4 regions of the Caldanaerovirga acetigignens genome follow, and region 4 is predicted to be linked to each of the others. Evidence: riboswitches for the same ligand, from Rfam matches in the RefSeq annotation. Region 4 holds a riboswitch; each other region holds the start of a gene.

Evidence for each region. Region 4 has a riboswitch for cobalamin ahead of BUB66_RS05310 (energy-coupling factor ABC transporter permease). Riboswitches for the same ligand answer to the same signal wherever they lie in the genome.
Region 1: another riboswitch for cobalamin. It lies ahead of BUB66_RS10335 (ABC transporter substrate-binding protein); the one in region 4 lies ahead of BUB66_RS05310 (energy-coupling factor ABC transporter permease).
Region 2: another riboswitch for cobalamin. It lies ahead of BUB66_RS08030 (ECF transporter S component); the one in region 4 lies ahead of BUB66_RS05310 (energy-coupling factor ABC transporter permease).
Region 3: another riboswitch for cobalamin. It lies ahead of cobT (nicotinate-nucleotide--dimethylbenzimidazole phosphoribosyltransferase); the one in region 4 lies ahead of BUB66_RS05310 (energy-coupling factor ABC transporter permease).

Annotation. Positions count from the first base shown of each region.
Region 1 covers NZ_FRCR01000016.1:6,211-11,814, forward strand. The annotation lists gene BUB66_RS10320 (NAD(P)H-dependent oxidoreductase) at 1-1,199, shown strand, start outside; gene BUB66_RS10325 (bh protein) at 1,297-1,611, shown strand; gene ptsP (phosphoenolpyruvate--protein phosphotransferase) at 1,624-3,348, shown strand; cobalamin riboswitch at 3,390-3,566, shown strand; gene BUB66_RS10335 (ABC transporter substrate-binding protein) at 3,673-4,626, shown strand; gene BUB66_RS10340 (FecCD family ABC transporter permease) at 4,640-5,604, shown strand, end outside.
Region 2 covers NZ_FRCR01000009.1:43,330-48,933, forward strand. The annotation lists gene BUB66_RS08020 (cyclic 2,3-diphosphoglycerate synthase) at 1-989, opposite strand, end outside; gene BUB66_RS08025 (Spy/CpxP family protein refolding chaperone) at 1,222-1,698, shown strand; cobalamin riboswitch at 1,744-1,918, shown strand; gene BUB66_RS08030 (ECF transporter S component) at 2,013-2,513, shown strand; gene BUB66_RS08035 (AIR synthase related protein) at 2,497-3,237, shown strand; gene BUB66_RS08040 (hypothetical protein) at 3,244-4,113, opposite strand; gene fabZ (3-hydroxyacyl-ACP dehydratase FabZ) at 4,169-4,591, opposite strand; gene BUB66_RS08050 (rod-binding protein) at 4,625-4,900, opposite strand; gene flgG (flagellar basal-body rod protein FlgG) at 4,914-5,604, opposite strand, start outside.
Region 3 covers NZ_FRCR01000007.1:21,124-26,727, reverse strand. The annotation lists gene BUB66_RS06570 (ATP-binding protein) at 1-1,125, opposite strand, end outside; cobalamin riboswitch at 1,353-1,528, shown strand; gene cobT (nicotinate-nucleotide--dimethylbenzimidazole phosphoribosyltransferase) at 1,614-2,669, shown strand; gene BUB66_RS06560 (HD-GYP domain-containing protein) at 2,675-3,946, opposite strand; gene BUB66_RS06555 (5'-methylthioadenosine/S-adenosylhomocysteine nucleosidase family protein) at 4,048-4,878, shown strand; gene BUB66_RS06550 (SPL family radical SAM protein) at 4,850-5,604, shown strand, end outside.
Region 4 covers NZ_FRCR01000005.1:106,905-112,508, reverse strand. The annotation lists gene BUB66_RS05340 (MOSC domain-containing protein) at 1-156, shown strand, start outside; gene groES (co-chaperone GroES) at 414-698, shown strand; gene groL (chaperonin GroEL) at 722-2,332, shown strand; gene BUB66_RS05325 (hypothetical protein) at 2,530-2,850, shown strand; gene BUB66_RS05320 (2-phosphosulfolactate phosphatase) at 2,914-3,660, opposite strand; gene BUB66_RS11895 (hypothetical protein) at 3,699-3,887, opposite strand; cobalamin riboswitch at 4,094-4,273, shown strand; gene BUB66_RS05310 (energy-coupling factor ABC transporter permease) at 4,415-5,116, shown strand; gene BUB66_RS05305 (energy-coupling factor ABC transporter substrate-binding protein) at 5,113-5,400, shown strand; gene cbiQ (cobalt ECF transporter T component CbiQ) at 5,387-5,604, shown strand, end outside.

The DNA.
Region 1 (5,604 bases), on a different contig from region 4:
TTGTGAGCCAGATTTTTTGCATGAAAGGCATTAAAATGGCAGCCGTATGCGATAGGGATTTAGAAGAAGCAAAAAAAGCTTACATATTGGCGGGGGTGTCCGAAGACGATATATTTCCGGCGCGAACGCCTGCGGAAGTGGAAGAATGGGTAGCAAGGGGAAGGTATGTAATAACGGAAGATTTTAGTACCGTTACGCGAGCTATACCGATTGATGTCATAGTGGATGCAACAGGAGTGCCCGAGGTTGGAGCGCAAATTGCATTAGAGTCAATTTATAACGGTAAACATATAGTGATGTTAAACGTTGAAACGGATGTGACAGTGGGGCCGATTTTGAAGAAGATGGCAGATAGTGCGGGGGTGGTATATACTGTATCTGCCGGGGATGAACCAGGGGCAATAAAAGAATTATATGATTTTGCTGATGCCCTAGGATTTGAGGTATTGGTTTTAGGCAAGGGTAAAAATAACCCCCTCGATTTGGAAGCTAACCCCGATTCGGTTATGGAAGAAGCTATCAAGAAGAAAATGAGCCCTAGAATGCTGGCATCTTTCAAAGACGGCACTAAAACCATGGTGGAACTAACTGCTGTTTCCAATGCAACCGGTTTTATGCCCACCAGGAGGGGGTTAATAGGACCCAGTGCGAGCGTTAAAGAATTGACAAAAATATTCAGATTAAAAGAAGAGGGGGGAATTTTAGAAAGGTATCAGGTAGTGGAATACGTCAACGGTGTTGCACCGGGAGTTTTCGCAATTGTTAAGACCAATTTAGAGGCTATTAAAGAAGAATTGGCTTATCTTTCCATGGGTGAAGGCCCCAACTATGTACTTTATCGTCCTTACCACCTGACAAGCATAGAAACGCCCCTTTCGATCGCCAGGGCGTACATTTACAAGGAGCCTACAATAGTACCTAAGGGTGCTCCGGTATCCGAGACCATAGCAGTAGCAAAAAAAGATTTAAAAGTTGGGGAACACCTTGACGGCATCGGAGGTTTTACGGTTTACGGTTTAATAGATACTTATAAAAACGCGAAAAAAGAAAACGCCCTGCCGATAGGACTGGTAAACAGCAACGTGGTAATGATAAAAAATGTGAAAAAAGGACAGGTAATAACTTATGATTCTATTAGATTAGATGAAGGCTCGCTAATTTTGCAGTTGCGCAGAATGCAAGAGAAGCTGATTGGTTAGGGCTGTGACTAAAAATCAATATTGATATTTTTTAATTTTCGAGGTATAGTTAAAAAAAGATTAAATTTATTAATCGAAAGACGAGGGAGTTTTTTATATGACCTCAAAAATGAAGGCTGAGCTTTATTGCCTTCATTGTAATAAAGATACACCTCACGTAGTGACCTATGTAGGAAAAATCTTGAAAAGCATAAGATGTGAAGAATGCGGCAGTGAAATAGAAATAAACAGGGAGAAATTATTAGAAAATTATGCGGCAGAATTTATCGAACGGATAATAACAAAACCTTACAGGATGACAAAAGAGCTTGAAAAAGACATCACAAAATTTCTCCTTTCGTTACCCATTAGGATCATTACTAAACCTTACAGAATAGTAAAAGAAGTAGAAGAAATATTAAAAAAGGATTAGCGGAGGGATAAGATGTATCAAGGGATTGCGGCTTCGCCGGGCATCGAAATAGGAAAAGCTTTTGTGCTAAAAGAAAGCGAAATTAAGATAGATACGGCTAATATTGCTGAAGAGAAAATTGTCGGTGAAATAAAACGTTTGGAAGAAGGTATTGCAAAGTCCAGGGAGCAGCTAATAAAAATTAGAGAGAAGGCCGAGCGTGAGCTTGGAAAAGACAAGGCTCAGATTTTCGACGCCCACATCATGGTTTTAGATGACCCTATATTTATGGATGAGATAAGGGAAAAAATAAAGAGCGAGCGAATAACTGCTGAAAACGCCATAAGTCAGGTATCTAAAAAGTACGTTGATATGTTCAATAGTATGGAGGACGAGTACCTCAAGGAAAGGGCAGCCGATATAAAAGATGTGAGTGAAAGACTAATAAAGAATGTGCTTGGTATCCCGATTCGATCTCTGGCAGAATTGGCCGAAGAAGTCATCGTCATTGCAAGAGATTTGACTCCTTCGGATACCGCGCAGATGGATAAGGAAAAAGTAAAGGCCTTTGCCACGGATATGGGAGGCAGGACCTCTCACACGGCAATAATGGCTCGATCCTTGGAAATCCCGGCGGTAGTGGGATTGGGCAGCATTTCTAATGAAGTCTCAGAAGGGGATACCGTCATAGTCGATGGAAATAAGGGTATAGTCTTAGTGAATCCAAGTGAGGATACTTTGCGACAATACAACGAATTAAAACTCGAGTATCAAAGGTATAAGGAAGAATTGAAAAAATTGAAAGATCTTCCCGCTGAAACGAAAGACGGCAAAAGGCGTGTGGAATTGGCTGCCAATATCGGGACGCCAAAAGATGTGAAAGGGGCGCTTGAGCACGGCGCCGAAGGCATAGGTCTTTATCGGACTGAATTTCTTTATATGGACAGGGAAACCCTCCCCGATGAGGAAGAGCAGTTCCGGGCTTACAAAGAGGTAGCAGAAGCAATGTATCCAAGGCCTGTGATAATTAGAACTCTGGACATCGGTGGGGATAAAAAGCTGCCTTTCCTTGAAATGCCCGAAGAACTTAACCCGTTTTTAGGGTGGAGAGCTATAAGAATGTGCCTGGATAATCCTCAGTTATTCAAAGTGCAATTGCGAGCTATCCTGAGAGCAAGCCACTACGGGAAAATTAAAATAATGTACCCGATGATTTCTAGCCTGTCGGAATTGAGAAAAGCTAATGAAATTTTAGAAGAGGCGAAGGCCGAATTAAGGCATGAGGGAATACCTTTTGACGAAAACTTGGAAGTAGGTATAATGGTGGAAATTCCATCGGCTGCGGTAACTGCCGACATCCTCGCAAAGGAAGTTGATTTCTTCAGCATTGGCACCAATGACCTCATCCAGTATACACTGGCGGTAGACAGGATGAACGAGAAAATCGCAAACCTGTATGAGCCCTTCCATCCAGCGGTGTTGAGGTTGATAAAGAACGTAATCGACGCCTCCCACAGGGCTGGAAAGTGGACAGGTATGTGCGGGGAAATGGCTGGCGATCCCCTTGCTGCCCCAATACTTCTGGGGATGGGTCTTGACGAATTTTCTATGAGCGCCACTTCCATTTCGCAGGTCAAAAAGGTAATTAGATCCCTAACCTATGATCAGGCAAGGGAAATTGCAAATAAAGCTTTAGAAATGGAAAACCCCGCTGAAATAAAGGAAATGCTAAATAAAGTTTTAGAGGAAATTAAATAACTTGGAGAGTATCTGTTTTTGAAGTATAATAATTTAGGGAAAATGAATAACTGCCATCAGGTACCCTTTGGGTTTAAAAGGGAATCAGGTGAAATTCCTGAGCGGCCCCGCCACTGTAACCGGTGATGAACTGCTAGGCCACTGGGATGAAAAATCCTGGGAAGGCGCAGGGAAGATGAACCGGAAGCCAGGAGACCTGCCTGTTGGTTTTCTAGTACGAAGCCTTCGGAGGAAAGGGGGAGTACTGTTTTAGAAGAATGTTTCTCGGCTCTGAAAGGCCGGGATTATTTTTTAAAGGCAAATTAAAATGTGGGGGGTAATAATGTGAAAAGCAAATTCACCTTTTACAAAATGCTTGTTGTCATCCTTACAGTAGCAATTGCCATAACTTTGGCATCTTGCAAGTCGAATTCCAAAACCGATACCAAAGAAAACTCCAACAGTGCATATCCGTTGACGGTAAAGGACCAGATGGGAAGAGAGGTAGTAATCGAGAAAGAACCCGAGCGCATAATATCTCTTGCTCCCAGCAACACCGAGATCCTATTTGCCCTGGGACTTGGCGATAAAGTTGTTGGAGTCACCGATTATTGCGATTACCCTGAGGAAGCAAAGCAGAAGGAAAAAATTGGCGGGTTTGCAGATCCCAATATGGAAAAGGTTTTGACTTTAAAACCAGATTTAGTTTTAGCAACGAGCATGCACGAGCAACCGGTGAGAAAGCTGGAAGAATTGCAAATTCCCATCTTGGTGTTAAATCCGAAAAATATAGATGAGGTCTTAGACGCATTGTTGTTAGTTGGAAAGGTTACAAATAGAGAAAAGCAGGCTGAAGAGCTTGTGGCCAATCTGAAATCAAGGGTTGAATCCATCGAAGAAAAAGTTTCTTCAATACCTGAGGACAAAAGGCCGAAAGTATTTTACGAACTATGGCCGTCACCTATCACGTCAGCAGGACCCGGCACCTTCGTCCATGATCTTATAGAAAATGCGGGAGGTATCAATGTTGCATCCGACGCGGCAAAGTCGTATCCTGAATACAGTCAAGAGATGATCATAGAAAAAAATCCGGACATAATAATTTTCTCCCATCACGGAAGCAGCAATCAGACGAAGGAGGATATAATAAAGCGTCCGGGCTGGGAAAATATAAAAGCTATAAAGGAAGGAAAGGTGTATTACGTCGATGAAAATATAATCCAAAGGCCCACTCCCAGATTGGTGGATGGACTTGAACAGTTTGCAAAAATCATTCACCCGGAAATTTTTAAGGATTAACGAGGGTTATTTGATGGATGCAAAAAAAAGGGTTGGAAAAATATACCTACTTTTGCTGATTCTAACGTTGGTAGGAAGTCTGTTTTCGCTGGGGGTAGGGGCTGTCAGCGTCCCTCCCTCAGAGATTTTAAAAATTATACTTAGCAAAGTTCCGGTTTTGCAAAATAAATTGCATCCTATGTGGTCACAATCCCATGAGGTTATAATTTTAAAATTGAGGCTTCCCAGGATAATTTTGACCTTCCTTGTTGGAGCTGAACTTTCTGCAGCGGGAGTAATATATCAGGGCATTTTCCGCAATCCCCTTGCTGATCCTTACATTATCGGCGCATCATCCGGTGCGGCTTTAGGGGCAGCTCTGGCCATTTTGTTATTTTCTGGGGTAAGTATTATGGGATTGGGGCCCATACCCCTGTTTGCCTTTTTGGGCTCTCTCATGACTGTAATAATTGTTTACATGGTTGCGAGTATTGCCGGAAGGGCTAATTCTAATACTCTTTTGCTTTCGGGGATAGCGGTAAGCAGCTTCATATCGGCTCTGGTGTCGTTTTTAATGTATTTTAGCGACCAAAAGCTGCATCAAATCTATTTTTGGCTTTTGGGAAGCTTTTCATCGCAAGGGTGGAAAGAAGTATCCATGAATCTACCTTACGGGGTCATAGGCTTTTTGCTCGGAATATGCAACCTTCGAGCGCTTAATATTTTTCAATTGGGTGAGAATACGGCTTTTTTTACAGGGGTAGATATAGAATTACTAAAAAAAGTATGTCTAGCCGCAGCATCGCTTTTGACTGCTTCTGCAGTTTCGGTGAGCGGAGTTATAGGTTTCGTGGGGCTTATAATACCCCATGTTATGAGGATGGTGGTTGGCCCTGACCACTGGAAACTGTATCCCATGTCGGCTTTAGCAGGAGGACTTTATCTTATGCTGGCCGATACGGTGTCAAGAATAGTTATAGCCCCTACAGAGCTGCCGGT
Region 2 (5,604 bases), on a different contig from region 4:
GTCATTTCGCCATGTGTGAGCGTAGGTCCATCTTCAACTACAAGTACCTTCCTGCCCTTTATCTTAGCCGGGTCGTCGACAAATATGGGCGATGCAGCTTCTACCACCTGGGCCTTAGGGTTAACCTCTTCGATGCTTCTTCGCACAGCATCGATCCCTTCTGGAGAAGCGGTATCAATCTTGTTTATCACCACCACATCCGCCATTCTAAGGTTGGTCTCACCCGGGTGGTATTTTACCTCATGACCCGGCCTGTGCGGGTCAACCAGCACGATATGCATATCGGTATGGTAAAATGGGAAGTCGTTGTTTCCGCCGTCCCATACTATCACATCGGCTTCCTTTTCAGCCTCTTTTAGGATCACTCCGTAGTCCACCCCTGCATACACCACTATTCCCATATCGATGTGAGGCTCATATTCTTCTCTTTCTTCGATTGTACATTTATGTCGGTCCAGGTCTTCATAAGTCGCGAACCTCTGGCATATCTGTTTCGACAGGTCCCCGTATGGCATAGGATGCCTTATTGCCACAACTTTTTTACCCATGTCCTTCAAAATTTCGCAAACCCTTCTGGTGGTCTGACTTTTTCCAACTCCCGTCCTTACAGCACCCACAGAAACCACAGGTTTTGTTGACTTTATCATGGTGCTCTTCGGACCCATGAGTCTGAAATCAGCACCTGAGCTTAGAACCCTCGATGCCTTGTGCATCACTTCTTCATGAGAAACATCGCTGTATGCAAAGACAACCTGGTCGACTTTTTGTTCTCTTATTAGCGTTTCTAGTTCGCTTTCGGGGTAAATAGGTATGCCATTGGGGTAAAGATTTCCTGCAAGTATAGGAGGATATTTTCTTTCTTCAATATTTGGTATCTGGGTTGCCGTGAAGGCCACGACTTCATATAAATCGTTGTCTCTAAAATAAGCGTTAAAAACATGAAAGTCTCTTCCCGCAGCTCCCATTATTATGGTCCTCATTCGTCTCATTGTAAAAACCCTCCCCTCTTATTTTTCCCACAACCTATAAAAGCAAAACTCATGCCATTACAGAATTACCAATTTCAAAGCCATATCTATTATGATCACTGCAAAAATTTTTTGCCCCAGATTATTTATTTTTGCACAATCAGAATTTCTTCATTTTCTCCTCAAAAATCCCTCACATTTTAAGGCTATAATAGACTTTGAAAGGCATTTAACCTATTAAGGGAGGGATAACATGACAAAGAAAATCCTGGCCTTTGGAATAGCAGCGGTATTGATACTGGGAACCGCTGCAGTGGCCATAGCGGCAGTGCCTGGTGTTTTTCCAAGCTCAGGCAGTAATTTTGGACTGCAATCTAAGCTCAATTTGACTGATGAACAGTACAGCAAACTCAGGGATATACAGGCAGAATTCTTCCAAAAAATGACTCAATTTAGGAGTGACATGGCAAAAATCAGACTTGAGCTGCATGACCTATACTTATCAAAAAACCCCGACCAGAAAGCCATCGACGAGAAGCTAAAGGAATTAAGCGACCTCAGAAATAAAATGTTTGACCTGAAATGGGAATATTACGAAAAAATTAAAGGCCTTCTTACTGAAGAACAGCTTTCGCAGCTTAGAGGATTTTGGGGACTCGGGTTTGGAATGGGACCCGGTTTCTGCCACGGTTTTGGCACGATGGGAAGGGTTTTTGGCCCCGGAATATAATACTTGACAAGTTACCTTCGCAAGATTTATAATTGTTGTGAAACTAGAAATATGCGCCTTCAAGGTGCCCCTTTTGGGGAGAATAGGGAAGTCCGGTGAAAGTCCGGCGCGGACCCGCCACTGTAACGGGAAGCCCCTTAAAAAGGCCACTGGGAAACTGGGAAGGCTTAAGGCGGCGATGAACCGGAGCCAGGAGACCTGCCTTGGAAGGTAGATGTCCGGGGATGATGGCAAAGTCCACGGTCTAATTTGCAATTAGACTGTGGGCTTTTTTCGTTTATTATAATAATTTTTAAGCAGGAGGTATTAGCCTTATGGTAAACCAAAAGACAAGAGCTCTCACCCTTAGTGCCATTTTTGTAGCCCTGAGCTTCATAGGTGCAGGCATAAAATTGCCAAGCCCAACGGGAACCGTGGCCTTTGATTCAGCCCCGGGGTACATGGCAGCATTGTTTCTGGGCCCCTCTTACGGCGCCCTCACCTCTTCATTAGGGCACATCTTCACCAGCATGAATGCAGGCTTTCCTCTCTCGGCCCCGATCCACCTTCTAATAGCTATCGAAATGGCATTTTTTGCAGCGGTATTTGCCATTATAGGTAAAAGGAATTTAACTTTGGCGATAATAACGACAACACTGCTAAACGGCGTATTAGCGCCGGCGAGCCTGCTGCTCTTTCCCGGTTTTGGCAGTGGCTTTTTTACGGCAATTGTAGTCCCGCTCACGGTGGCATCGGCTTTAAATCTGTCGCTGGCCGCCCTCGTTTATTCGCTTATAAGAAGGACAAAGGGGGAAAGTTATGTGGATAAAAAATGAAGCTTTGCCGAATAGAGATGTGGTGCTGATAAGGATTGTCGGGGGAAATTTTCTTGCGGTGGCTTGCGACTCAGCCGGAGGTATAGGGGAAAAGGAACATGACCTTGTGAAGGTTTCCCCTTACATCACCGGAAGATTTACATGTCGGGTGACCTTGATGGAACTTTTTGCGATAGGTGCAAAGCCTCTGACATTGACGGCTACCATTTCGTGCGAACCGTCCCCCACGGGAGAAGGTCTTCTTAGGGGAATCAAAGATGAGCTTTCCGCCTGCGGGCTTGATGGCGTCCCCTATGCCGTGAGCACCGAGAAAAATATTCCAACATGCCAGACAGCACTTGGAGTTACAACAATCGGAATCGCAAGCATCGATGAAATACGCATGGGTAAAACAAAGTCCGGAGATATAATTTACTGTCTTGGCGTTCCCAAAGTTGGAAATGAAGTATCCCTCGAAGACCCCGACATCGCCGATGCCTTGGCTGTAAAACGGCTTTTAGCCATAACTGATGTGCACGATATTATTCCGGTAGGTTCAAGAGGAATAAAAGGCGAGGTAGAACACCTCGCCAAAGTATCAGGTTTTTCAGTGCAGTGGGAAAGGTTATTGTCCGTAGATATTAAAAAATCCGCTGGACCTGCTACCTGCGTCGTTTTTACCGCGCCTGAAACCCTTGAATTAAAGGGTCTCAGACCGGTTTTCCGGTTGGGGACCCTCTTGTGATTATCTTTAGTGGAACTTTTTTTCAGCCTCTTTAATGTTTTTTTCTGCAATTTGGCATTTCATTTTAATCAGATTGGGATCTTTTATTTCAACGGCTTCTTTCAATTCTTTAAGTGAAAACTCTACTTTATTTCCCGTTAAACTATCCTTCAGCCGGGGTTTGCCCATCTTCCATTCCTCCTGGGCTTTCATCATGGAGGCTGAAGCTTCCTCGTTTTGGTCGCTTAAGGCCCTGTAAGCCGCATCTCGCAGATAATACAGGGTTCTTTTGGCGCTCACGGCACGGCTCGATTCAAAAAGGCTTTCGAAAGCCACGGTCCTGTAGTAAAGGTCATTGGCTGCCAGCAAGCCGCCGTAAAGGTCCTGTTTTGTCAGCATCTTTGTAACTTCATTTAGCTTTTCGTTAAAGGCGGTTATTATATCAATTTGTGCCCCTTGCTGCATGGCCAGTTCTCTAAATTCATTCCATTCGCCGTGGATGAGAAATACCATTTTTTCGTACTTTGCCCAGTCGGGCTGAAGACTCGATCTTTTCTGTTGACTTACCCCCTGCTGCCCTTCCTTACTTTGTTGATGTCCCTGTTTGCTCTGATTTTCCCCGCCGTTTTGCGCTCCATGAGCTCCTTGAACACCTGTGCTTTCCGCAGGAGGAGCCTTTAATGCAAAATAATCTTTCTCGAATTCTTTTACCAGCTTCTCTACGTCTTCCTCGAGCTTTTTAAGGGCAAACATCCCTTTTTTTTGTTGACGGGAGCTTTCCGGTGAAGTCCTTGCTGAACTTTTTGAGCAGCCTGTAATTAAAGCCAGTATGATAAAAAGCAGTAAAACTCTCCACGTGTACGTTAAAAATACTCTTAAGGTTTTTGGAGGCATCACTTACATCACCTCTCCTCACCTTAAGAGTATTTTTCCACCGCTTTCGGCTTTTTATTTATACTAAGGCAAACATGAGAATACCTTCAGCCGCCGTCTCATCATTTACCGTAGCCCGTGCCTTTCCCTTACCTACAGGACCTTTTAGTTTAATAACTTCAACTTCTAGCGTTAGGATATCTCCCGGAACCACTTGCCTTTTGAACCTCATTTCGTCTATCCCGGCAAAAAGTGCGAGCTTCCCCTTATTTTCCTCCAAGCTTAGTATGGCTACGGCGCCCACCTGCGCCAGGGCTTCCACAATGAGGACCCCAGGCATTATGGGTTTACCCGGGAAATGACCCTGGAAATAGGGTTCGTTAGCCGTAACGTTCTTTACACCTTTTGCCCTTTTCCCGGGTTCCACCTCCACTATTTTATCCACCAGCAAGAAAGGGTATCTGTGCGGTATTATCTTTTGGATCTCATCAATTCCGAACATCAAAGAAACCTCCGCATTTTATTTTTTGCTTTTTTAAGCGTATTTTGAAAGCTGTTTGTATAATTCTTCCGCAATTCCCATCCCGTTATTCTTTGAAATTTCTTCTGACAAAGCATCGTCATACAACGACTGGAAAATATCGTATGATAGGCTGTTGCCAAAAAGTCCACCATTCGGAACTGTCTTTCGCATTTCTTTTAAAAGATACTTCAAAAAAATGGCCTCGAATTGCTCGCACGCCCTTTTGAGTTCAACCTTTCTAGCTTCGGCACTTCCGGAAGGCGAGTAAAAATTCAATGGTTCAATCAAGTTTCAAAGCCCCCTATCTTCTAAGGTTATTCGCCTCTCCTAACATCTCATCAGCGGCCTGAATGGCTTTGGTGTTTATTTCATAAGCCCTCTGTGCCACTATCAAATTTACCATCTCCTCGACAACCTGAACGTTAGAAAGCTCTAGAAAGCCCTGGAGTATATTCCCGAATCCTGGCTCTTCAGGCGTCTGTTTCAAAATGTACTCCCCCGAAGCTGCGGTTTGTTCAAACAAGTTGTTTCCTATGCCCAGCAGTCCTTCGGGATTCAAAAACTTGGCGATGGCTATGGTACCTATTTCCTGGATAGCTCCCGTTGCGTCCTTTCCGGTGATCACACCTCCTGCCGATATGCTGATGTCCGTCACATCCTGGGGTATGGAAATATAATCTTCATCGGTGCTGAGAACGTAATATCCTTCCGATGTCACCAGATACCTGTCGTTTCCATCCATTGAAAGCTTGAAAGAACCGTCTCTTGTAAAAACTCGGCTCCCGTCGGGTCTTTCAACCATAAAAAAGCCATCCCCATCTATGGCCAAATCGAAGGTGTTTCCCGTCTGCTGAAGGTTGCCTGTTGTAAAGGTCCTCGAAGTGGAAGAAGGCCTCACGCCGTGTCCTATCTGCAGTCCCACCGGATTTCCTTGTCCCGGTTCATAAATGTCAGGCCTCCTTAAAGTCTCGTAAAGCAGGTCCTTAAACTCT
Region 3 (5,604 bases), on a different contig from region 4:
TATTCCGAAACGATCGGAGAGAGAGAGTTTCTCTTGTACAGTATCCTTGGGCTTAAGCTCATCAGTGCGGTCTTTTGTAAATTCTTTGACGATGTGCCTCCTGTTGGAGGTGGCATAGATCAATAAGTTTTCAGGAGTCTTTTCCAGACTGCCCTCTAAGATAGCCTTTAAGTATTTGTATTCCGTTTCATGCTCTTCGAAGGATAGGTCGTCTATAAAAACTATAAAGCGCTGGGGTCTGGTTCTCAGTAGAGATATTATTTGGGGAAGGCATGTCAACTGATATTTTAAGACCTCAACTATTCGAAGGCCCCTTTCGCCGAATTCATGGAGCATTGCCTTTACAGTCGAGGACTTACCGGTCCCTCGGTCGCCGTAAAGGAGCACATTGTTGGCCTTGAAGCCCTTAACGAATTGTTCAGTGTTCCTCAAGACTTCCATTTTTTGTTCTTCATAGCCTATTATATCATGAATCCTTATGGGATCGGGTTCTGCTATCCCTATCAGGTCCAATTTTCCGTCTTTCTCCTTGACTCGGAAGGCCCAGTATTTGCCGAAAATCCCACACCCCACTTTTTTATAAAATTCTGCCAAATCATCTACAAAGTTTTCCCACCCCGTTGAAGTTTCCAGCTTTTGCTTCAAGTTATATTTTTCCCTGTAGTAATATTCTGGATATGGGAACTTATTTCCCTTTGGTTCGCGGTTGATAGGGATAGAAGGTAAGTCAAGCCCTAGCTTTGCTTTGATGAAGCTCAAAATGACTTCAAAATTAAATTCAAAGACGGACTTAAGGAGCTTTAAATCAGTTTTGACGAGTTTTTTAAGGTGATCTGCAGTATCTTTTCCTGCCCTTTCAGAGCTCAAACTGAAAGGATTTTCATCTTCAAGCATGAGGTCGAGTATTAGGTTCTGAAAAGAATTTCCAACACCAAGAGCCCTTTCGCTTTTAGCCAAAAGTCCGTATAATAGGTCGCAGTAAGCTTCAGCGGAAAGCAAAGGATCGCCGGACTTCGCAGCTTTTAATAGGTTTTCGAATTTCTTTATCAAGGGGTCTTCCAGGAGTCTCCTGTATACCGAAAGACTTTTCAATGACAAAATTGTGGAGCTTACAATTGAGTTCATTTCTGGAGCCATACCTTTCTTCAACTCCTTTTTAATTATAGTGAAGGGGAAATGAAACTTATTTAAGACTTGCTTTAGAGCAACAAGACGAGCAGGAAGCTCCATGTCAATTAATTCGCTAATGGTTAATTGCACTCCTTCTTTTACTTGATGAATTTAAAAAATCTAATATGTCATGGAAGGAATTTTGGAAAGAATAGAGAATTATTATAATGTGTTAAAATTGTGAATACCGTAACCTTTCGGGTGCCCCGAGATGGGGAGAATAGGGAATCAGGTGAAAATCCTGAGCGGACCCGCCGCTGTGACGGGGATTCCCCTTGCAAAATGCCACTGGGAAACCGGGAAGGCGCAAGGGGAGATGAACCGAAGCCAGAAGACCTGCCCGGAAGGTTTGCTAAGGGATGATGGTAAAGTCCCTAGCTGTAATTTATTACAGTTAGGGACTTTTTATTTTACAAAAAAATTAAGGAAAAAGGAGGATGTTTATGGAAATCTTGGAAAGAGCATTAAAAAGTATAGGGGAACTGGATAATACGGCCATGCAAAGGGCGAGGGAAAGGCTGGACAACTTGACAAAACCTAAAGGGAGCCTGGGAGCCCTGGAAGACCTGGCAGTAAAATTAGCTGGGATAAGCGGTAAGGTGTTTAATGATTTCAGAAAAAAGACCGTGATTATAATGGCGGGTGACCATGGCGTTGCGGATGAAGGGGTCAGTGCATATCCAAAAGAGGTAACCCCCCAAATGGTGGTGAACTTCCTTTCTGGAGGGGCTGCCATAAACGTACTCGCGCGCCACGAAGGAGCCGAGATAATTTGTGTTGACATAGGAGTAGCTTCAGATGTGGACCATCCAGGCCTGCTTGTAAGAAAGGTAAAAAAAGGCACAGATAACATTGCAAAAGGTCCTGCCATGAGCAGAGAAGAAGCGATAAAAGCCATCGAAGTAGGAGTTGTCACCGCTTGGGAAAGCATAGATAAAGGCTCCGACCTTATTGCCACGGGAGATATGGGAATAGGAAACACCACGCCTAGCAGTGCAATACTTGCTGCATTTTCAGGTAAGCCCCTTGAAGAAATAGTCGGCCGCGGAACCGGGATAGATGACCTTCGCCTGCAGAAAAAATTAAACGCAATAAGAAAAGCTCTAGAGGTAAATAAACCCGACCCTGAAGACCCAATAGGGGTCCTTGCAAAAGTAGGGGGCCTGGAAATCGCAGGCATTGCAGGGGTAATTTTGGGAGCGGCCTCGCGCAGAGTACCTGTCATCATAGACGGTCTTATATCGACTGCCGGTGCCCTTATTGCTTCTAAGATAGATCCCCGTTCAATAAACTTTATGATAGCGTCTCACGTATCTGAAGAACCAGGTCACAAAGTAATGCTAGAACTTTTGGGGCTCAAACCCATGATCTTCATGAGAATGAGATTGGGTGAAGGTACTGGCGCAGTACTTGCCATGAATCTTGTAGAGGCGGCAGCAAAGATAATAAAGGAAATGGCGACTTTTGAGGAAGCAGGTGTTTCAAAAGAGGAAATATAATTAAACTAATAAGTCAAATTTTCGTAAAAACTCCTGTATTCTTCAGCGGCGGCCTTTTCTGCTCTTTTTCTTACCCTATTTACTTCCTCAAAGCTGGATTTCAAAACATCTACGACATAAAAATCAAGTGCGGAATTCTTTACCATTTCCTCAAGCACTTTTACGGCCTGCCCTTTGGTCATTCCCTTTCTGTAAGGTCTGTCCTCGGTGATAGCGCAAAATACATCGGCAACTGACATTATTCGGGAGCCCAGGGGCAGGTCGTAAGCCTTGTAATGGAAGGGATAGCCGCTGCCGTCCAGCTTTTCGTGATGAAAGGAAGCCCATGCCGTTATTTCTTCTAAGCCTTTTAGCGGTTCTAAGATGCGATATGTAAAAAAAGGATGGGATTTTACGATATCAAACTCTTTTTTAGTGAGACTTCCATTTTTTTCTAGAATTTCTACAGGCACCGCTAACTTTCCAAGGTCGTGTAAGTACCCCGCTATACTCATCATTAAGCATTCCCTTCCGGAAAAACCGCAAAGTTTTGCTAAGTATTCGGCAGTTGCCGCAACACCGCTGGAATGTGTAGCGGTAAAGCGGCTTCTGAAGTCTATTATATGGGAAAACAATTTTGCCACATCTAACAGGGTTTCAAGTTGGAGTTCGATTACAGGCAGTGTAACTCTACTCTTTAGAACAGAGCTTAAAAAGGGTGAGGTCACTTCCAGCCAAAAGCTCTCCTTGACAGCCACGTTTTTAAAGGCTTCTACAAGCTCAGGCAAAAACAGTCGATTGGACTGGCTTTCAACCCTCCTTACTATTTCCTTTGACCTTCTCAAAATGTCCATTTGGCTGCTTCCCGTGAGCACCGCTATGCGGTCAGCAAGGTGGAGTATGTGGCTGCCCAGAGGTACTGCTTTTCCGCTAAATTCTGCGCCTTCTCCATAGTTCCATGGGACGTGATGAAATCTTACCAGCTCGGCAATCTTGGAAAAAGGCAGGTAAGTTTTTAAAAGCTGGTAGCTCAACTCAGCGTGTTTATAGGGATTTTCCAGTTCAAACTGAAGAGCGTCTATACGTTCCTTAAAGGAAAGGGCCCCTATATCGTGCAATGCTCCTGCAATTATCAGGTCGTTTAAGTTTTCAGGAGGAAGATTTAATTCGTAGCCTATCATATATGCGATATATGCCACCTTAAAGTGATGATTGGCTACTAGGGGGCTTATGAGGTCTATAGTCTCCGATATGGACATGATGAAGTCGAAGAGTTGGATTTTTGGTTGTTTTACCATAAAAAGCTCCTTTCGAAAACTCTTGAGTTTTCTTAAAGGCTGAGATATGGTAAATTATATATTGATTATACCATAACCAATAGTAAAAAAGGTGAAAAACCGTGTTATTCATAGTAACTGCATATCACGTAGAGGCAAAGCCCATTATTGAATATTTTGGGCTGAAGAAGGTTTTAAAAAATAGCCGTTTCCAGGTTTTTGCCGGAAAGGAAATGGCTCTGGTGGAAAGCGGTCCGGGGGCTATTGCCTCCGCTTGTGCCACTTCCTTTTTATTAACCGAGTTTAAAGCTAGGAGCAAAGACATCGCGCTTAATATAGGCATCGCCGGTGCAAAAAATGATAATCTTAAAAAGGGCGAAGCTATCCTTTGTCACAAAATAATCTATAACGATACAAAGAGAGTATTTTATCCTGATATACTCGTAAAACATAATATGAAGGAAGGGGTTTTGGAAACTTTTGATTTTCCAGTGGTTAAGGGAGATTATCCTGCAGAACTTATTGAAGGCGACATAGTTGACATGGAAGGTGCTGGATTCTTTGAGGCTGCATCATTTTTCCTGCCTCCTCATGGCGTCCACTGTATCAAAGTTGTTTCTGATTATTTGGAAAGAGCAGTAGAGCCGTCTTTCGTATTGGATATTATTGGAGAAAACCTGCCTTTGATAGAGGGTTTCATTTCATCTTTAGAGTCGATTCACCGTTTTATGCCAAGGGGGTTATCTGAAAACGAAGAAAAGATAATTGACAAACTTGCGGAAAACCTCAGACTCACTTTTACGATGACTCATCAACTGAAGAATTTAATTCAGTATTATCTCTCAAAAAACGAAGGTCTACCATGGGAGCTTTATGAATTTTTAAACATAAAAGTGAATTCAAAAAGCGAGGGGAAGGTTTATTTTGAAAGGATTAAAAAAATGCTTTGTTAGAAGTTTTTCTCACATATACGTCGAAGAAGGGGTGGAGGAATCTCCTTTGACGAAAGAAATACTAAAAAAGTTTCCGAAGGCCGTCAAAGTCAGGATAAAGCACTACAAGGATGTATTTTGCAGGCCAAGGCAAAACTTTTTCGTTCAAGAGTCAAGCAGGAAACTGATAATCGCAGCCAAAAAAGGAGAGTTGCTGTACCAGGGGCCTGATATTTGTCACAGTTTCGGAAATGAAAACTTTTACTACGCTTCGCCGGCTTTGAACTGTGTTTATTCGTGCGATTACTGTTACCTTAAAGGAATGTATGCTTCGGCGAATCTGGTAATTTTCGTGAACGTAGAGGATTTCTTTAAGGAGATCGAAGACTTGATAAGGCGAAATCCGATTTACCTGAGCATTTCTTATGACACTGATTTATTGGCGCTTGAAAGAATTGCACCCCTTTGCACTAGGTGGATTGAGTTTGCGAGGGGAAAAGAGGATTTAAAGCTAGAAATACGCACGAAGAGCGCAAATTATTCAGCCATAAGCTATCTTGCGCCTGCTTGCAATGTGATTTTAGCCTGGACTCTTTCTCCGGATGAGGCAATTAAGAAGTATGAAAAAAATGCGCCTCCCCTCGAACTCCGACTCAAAAATGTAAAAAAGGCCATCGGCGATGGCTGGAATGTAAGGCTTTGCTTTGACCCGGTTTTGTATTTTGAAGATTGGGAAGCGGCTTACGA
Region 4 (5,604 bases):
GCGGTTGCGGGTATCCGGGGAAAGTCTCTTATCATCAACCTGCCGGGAAGCCCAAGAGCCGTTCGGGAAAATCTAGAAGTAGTGCTGCCTGCCCTGCCTCACGCCGTGGAACTTTTAAAAGTGGGGGTGAGGGATTGTGGGAGGATGGAAGAATAACGTATATTTTGCAGTGCATGGAGCAAAATATAATTAGTAAATACACAAAAAAGATTGAACTTGAATTAGGGAGAATTAAGGAAAAAGAGCCCAAAAACGCGGAGTTAAAAGATTTTTTTAGTTGTTTTGAGCCGTGATTTAAAATTGATTTTACAATTTTGTTAAGATATGATATAAATTGCTATTAGCACTCACCAATTGAGAGTGCTAATAATGTATGTTATGACCAAAAAAATTAAACAAAAAGGAGGGTTAACATGAACATAAAGCCATTAGGTGATCGCGTGGTTATCAAGGTTTTAGACAAAGAAGAAAAGACCAAAGGCGGTATAGTGCTGCCGGATACTGCAAAGGAAAAACCCCAGAAAGGTGAAGTGATAGCCGTAGGAACCGGAGAGGTCATCGATGGAAAGAAAGTGCCGCTTGAGGTTAAAGTGGGCGACAAGGTTATTTTCTCGAAATATGCGGGAACCGAAGTGAAGATAGACGATCAGGAATACCTAATCCTCAGGCAAAGCGACATCCTTGCCATCTTGGAATAAATTAAAGGGGGAGGTATGTAAAGATGGCAAAACAAATTAAATTCAATGAAGAAGCCAGAAGAGCCCTTTTGAGGGGTATCGATAAGCTTGCAAACACCGTAAAAGTGACGTTAGGGCCAAAAGGCCGCAATGTCGTCCTCGACAAGAAATTCGGGACCCCGACGATCACCAATGACGGCGTTACCATAGCGAGGGAAATCGAGCTGGAAGACCCCTTCGAGAACATGGGAGCTCAGCTTATAAAAGAAGTAGCCACCAAAACCCAGGATGTGGCAGGAGACGGTACGACCACCGCTACATTGCTGGCGCAGGCCATAATCCATGAAGGAATGAAGAATGTAGTCGCTGGTGCTAACCCGATGCTCATCAAGAGGGGTATCGAAAAGGCAGTAAAGGCTGTCGTAGAAGAGCTGAAGACTTTCAGCAAACCCGTAGAGACCAAAGAGGCCATTGCTCAGGTTGCGTCCATTTCTGCGGCTGACGAAGAAATCGGAAACCTGATTGCCGAGGCCATGGAAAAGGTCGGGAAAGACGGCGTAATCACTGTTGAAGAGTCCAAGACCATGGGAACCACCTTGGAAGTCGTTGAAGGTATGGAATTCGACAGGGGCTACATATCCCCGTACATGGTAACTGACCCGGAAAAGATGGAAGCTGTTTTGGGCGATCCATACATCCTCATCACCGACAAGAAGCTTTCCAATGTGCAGGACCTGCTGCCTATTCTTGAAAAAGTAGTCCAGTCCGGCGGAAAACTCCTCATCATAGCCGAAGATGTGGAAGGAGAAGCTCTGGCGACCTTAGTAGTGAACAAACTTCGCGGCACTTTATTGAGCGTAGCCGTGAAGGCCCCAGGATTCGGCGATCGCAGGAAGGCGATGCTCCAAGATATAGCAATACTCACCGGTGGCCAGGTCATTTCCGAAGAACTCGGCATCGACCTCAAGTCCGCAACCTTAGACATGCTCGGCAGAGCAAGACAGGTGAAAGTCAATAAAGAAAAGACCATTATAGTGGACGGTGCTGGCAGCAAGGAAGAAATCAAAAAGCGCATCAACTCCATCAAAGCTCAAATTGAAGAGACGACCTCCGACTTCGACAGGGAGAAACTGCAGGAACGCCTGGCGAAACTGGCTGGCGGCGTAGCGGTCATCAAGGTTGGTGCGGCTACCGAAACCGAGCTCAAAGAGAAGAAGCACCGCATCGAGGATGCGCTCTCTGCTACCAAAGCTGCGGTTGAAGAGGGTATTGTGCCCGGCGGCGGAACTGCATTCATCAACGCCTTGCCCGCACTCGACAAAGTCAACGCCGAAGGTGATGAGAAGATCGGCGTAGACATTATAAGAAGGGCCTTGGAGGAACCCGTAAGGCAGATTGCATACAACGCTGGCCTTGATGGTTCTGTGATCGTAGAAAAACTTAAGACCATGGAAAAAGGCATCGGTTTTGATGCACTCCGCGGAGAATTCGGTGACATGTTTAAGAAAGGCATCGTCGACCCGACGAAGGTAACCCGCTCTACGCTCCAAAACGCTGCAAGCCTTGCAGCCATGGTGCTCACCACCGAAGCCGTCGTGGCGGATATCCCCGAAAAAGAAAAGAACCAGCCTATGCCAAACCCTGACATGTATTAATCGAAAAAAAATCCCGCCGAAAATTTCGGCGGGATTTTTTTTTGCCTGTTGAAAAATTTAATCCGATGTTATATATTTTAAAGAGAAAACAAATGTTCGCAAAAATCGTGGCATAAAAATGAGTATGGCGACATATAGGTAGTATAAGGAGCTTTGTCCTATTTCGCGGTTTAAAACGTTCAGGGGGGAAAATAGATATGAATCCGGTGGTGTTCGAAATAAGGCGAAGGCTTGCAAAGGCACCTAGGCCTGCGTTCGTGGCGGCTTTGTTAAGGGATGACGGCACGGTTATCGACATTATACCGGCAATAGACAACAGGTCCATAGAAGCGGCAGCGAGAAGGCGAAGAGCCGGGAAAGCGGTTATAGTTGCGTTTCTTGAAAGCATATCGCAGGAAAAATTGAAGGAAATAGTTATGAGGTATAACGGCCTGATGCTGGAAACAGAATTCTATGCGATTGTACAGGATAGGCCGACATATTACACCGTGGCCTGGCTTAAAAAGAAAGCGGTGTGAAATGCCTTTATTTCCCAAGTCAGCCATGGCAATATGCAGTGGCTTATATCGGCTATGGCACCTTCACAGGACGATCTTCACTTCCAAAGTTTTTTTATCATACACCGGCACGCAGTCAATAACGTCAATTTGCAAACAGTAATCTATATCTTTTTCAAAGCCAAGGCCAAGAAGCCTTTTGTAGTGTGCTGCATGGGATATGAATGCTTTCAGGTTACTTTGGTATTTTAAGTAAAGGTCCCGGCAGGCGAAGGCCAGGTCCGAAAGCTCCGGTGGTTCTTTTTCCCTTTCTATGTTCCTTACCAGGATATCCACAATAAGGCCGGCACATGCGGAATCGTCGAGAGAAAATTCCCCCAGCGTCCCGGCGCAAACTATGGATACGCAGGGGGCTTCGCCGAGCAAGGCAAGCTTCAAGGCTTTTTCGGCTACTGCTGACGCGTTGAGAAAACAACCTATGAATACGTGCTCGGCGCTTTCGGAAGCCTTTATGGCCCTCGTTCCGTTGCTGGTAGTGAGGATGACCGTTTTGCCAGAAACCAGCTCTTTTTTGTATTCCAGGGGTGAATTTCCCAGGTCAAAGCCGGGAATCTTAACCGCGCCCCGCTCGCCGCCGAGGAGGACGTGACCTTCAAATTTCCTTGCTAGAATCAAAGCGTCATCCACAGAAGGCGCTGGGATGACCCTTTTTGCGCCGTTAAAAAGAGCTGTGGTTATGACGCTGGTAGCCCTGAGGACGTCTATTACTATTGCGGTTTTCCCGCTCAAATTTTTTACGCTGTCGCAGGTGGGATATACTTCAATTTGCATTCTTCTCTCCCCTTTGTGCAGAATTGCCCTTATTTTATTTATGTTTTATTAAATGCTTCCTCAACGGTTTTAAGAACAAACTCCGCATCTTTAATGGCCATTTCGACATATTCAGGCCCATACTCTTCGGTAGGGATGAAATCCTCGGCGCTGTAGAAGCTAAGTTCCTTTTCCTTGCGCAGGCGTTTCGAAATGCCTTTTATTTTTGTCGATAACAATTCTACCATTTCTTGGGCTTCCCGGACCATATCTGAATAAGGAGAAAAAATCTTCAACTCCGAGACTCATCTTTCCAATTTTTTTTGTTCACGAAAACCACCTTTTGGCCGGATTTCTTAAGGAAATTATATCAATCTTCATTTGACGCATCAACTTTTATGTTTTATAAATTGACAAACCTTTCGAAAAATGTTATATCTTTTAGTAAGGAAAATCGAATATAAGGGATACAGGTTCCGGCGAAATGCCGGCTAAGAGGGAAGTCCGGTGAAAATCCGGCGCGGTCCCGCCACTGTGATGGGGAGCCGCCTTATAGGATGCCACTGGGTGACCGGGAAGGCATAAGGCGGCGGTGAACCAGAGCCAGGAGACCTGCCTGTATCTTTTATACACTTACCTACGAGTGATAGGGGGTGTATAGAGGATGGATTTACACATAACCTCTTAACACTTCGTAGTTAAGAGGTTTTTTATTTTAAAAAATCTGAAAGGAGTTTTGAAAGTGAAAAAGACTGCTTCGTTCTTGACCTTGGTTATGCTTACCTTTTACCATGCCGAAGCTTATGCGATGCACATAATGGAAGGGTTTTTGCCCCTTTCATGGAGCGTCCTATGGTACGCTGTTTACATTCCGTTTTTGCTGGTTGGACTTTCATACATAAGAAAAAAGATCATGTCTAATGCTTCGGGCAAGGTGCTTCTGGGTTTTGCCGGGGCTTTTGCTTTCGTGCTCTCAGCCTTAAAACTGCCATCGGTTACGGGTAGCTGCTCCCATCCTACAGGTGTGGGCCTAGGGGCGATATTGTTCGGGCCCTTCCCGATGGCGGTAATAGGCGGCATAGTGCTGCTTTTCCAGGCTCTGCTCCTTGCCCACGGCGGGCTGAGCACCCTGGGGGCTAATTCTTTTTCTATGGCGGTGGCAGGTCCCTTTATTTCTTATTGGGTATATAGGGCGGCGAAGAGGGCGGGCCTTTCTCGAAATATCGCGGTATTTCTCGGAGCTTCTTTAGGGGACCTTGCAACTTACGCCGTTACTTCCTTACAATTGGCCCTGGCGTTTCCCGACAGGGTAGGAGGTTTTTTAGCTTCGTTTTTGAAATTTGCCGGGATCTTCGCAGTAACCCAGGTGCCCCTTGCAATAGCAGAAGGGATTGTAACGGTCGTTGCTCTGGATTTGCTTGAGCAGAGGGCAAAAGGTGCGGTGGAAAATATGATAAAAGGGGAGGGTCTTAATTGAAAGAAGGACGGCATTTGAGGCTTTTACTTGCCCTTATGGTCATCCTCTTGACATTGCTTTTTCTGTCATTTAAGCTTGACCTCGGATTTGAGGGCTCCGACGACAGGGCGATGGAGCTCATCTTAAATATTAATCCGGATTATACGCCTTGGCTTTCAAATCTATGGGAGCCCGAAAGCGACCTCATGGAGAAACTGCTCTTTGGATTTCAGGTAACGCTAGGACTTGTCCTCGGAATCTATTTTTATTTAAAACTGAAGGGAGCAGAAGATGTTTCTAGATAGATATGCTTACAACAATCGCTTAAAAGACGTAAACCCGCTTTATAAAATGGCTTTTGCCTTTTCGATGATGGTTCTGGGATTCGCTGGAGGGTTCTGGGTCCACCTTTTTATCTTTGCGATAATGGCGACTGCAGCGGTTTTTATAGCGGGGATAGACTTGAAGGGCTACGCAGGGCTGCTTTCAGGGGCAATGCTTTTTCTGCT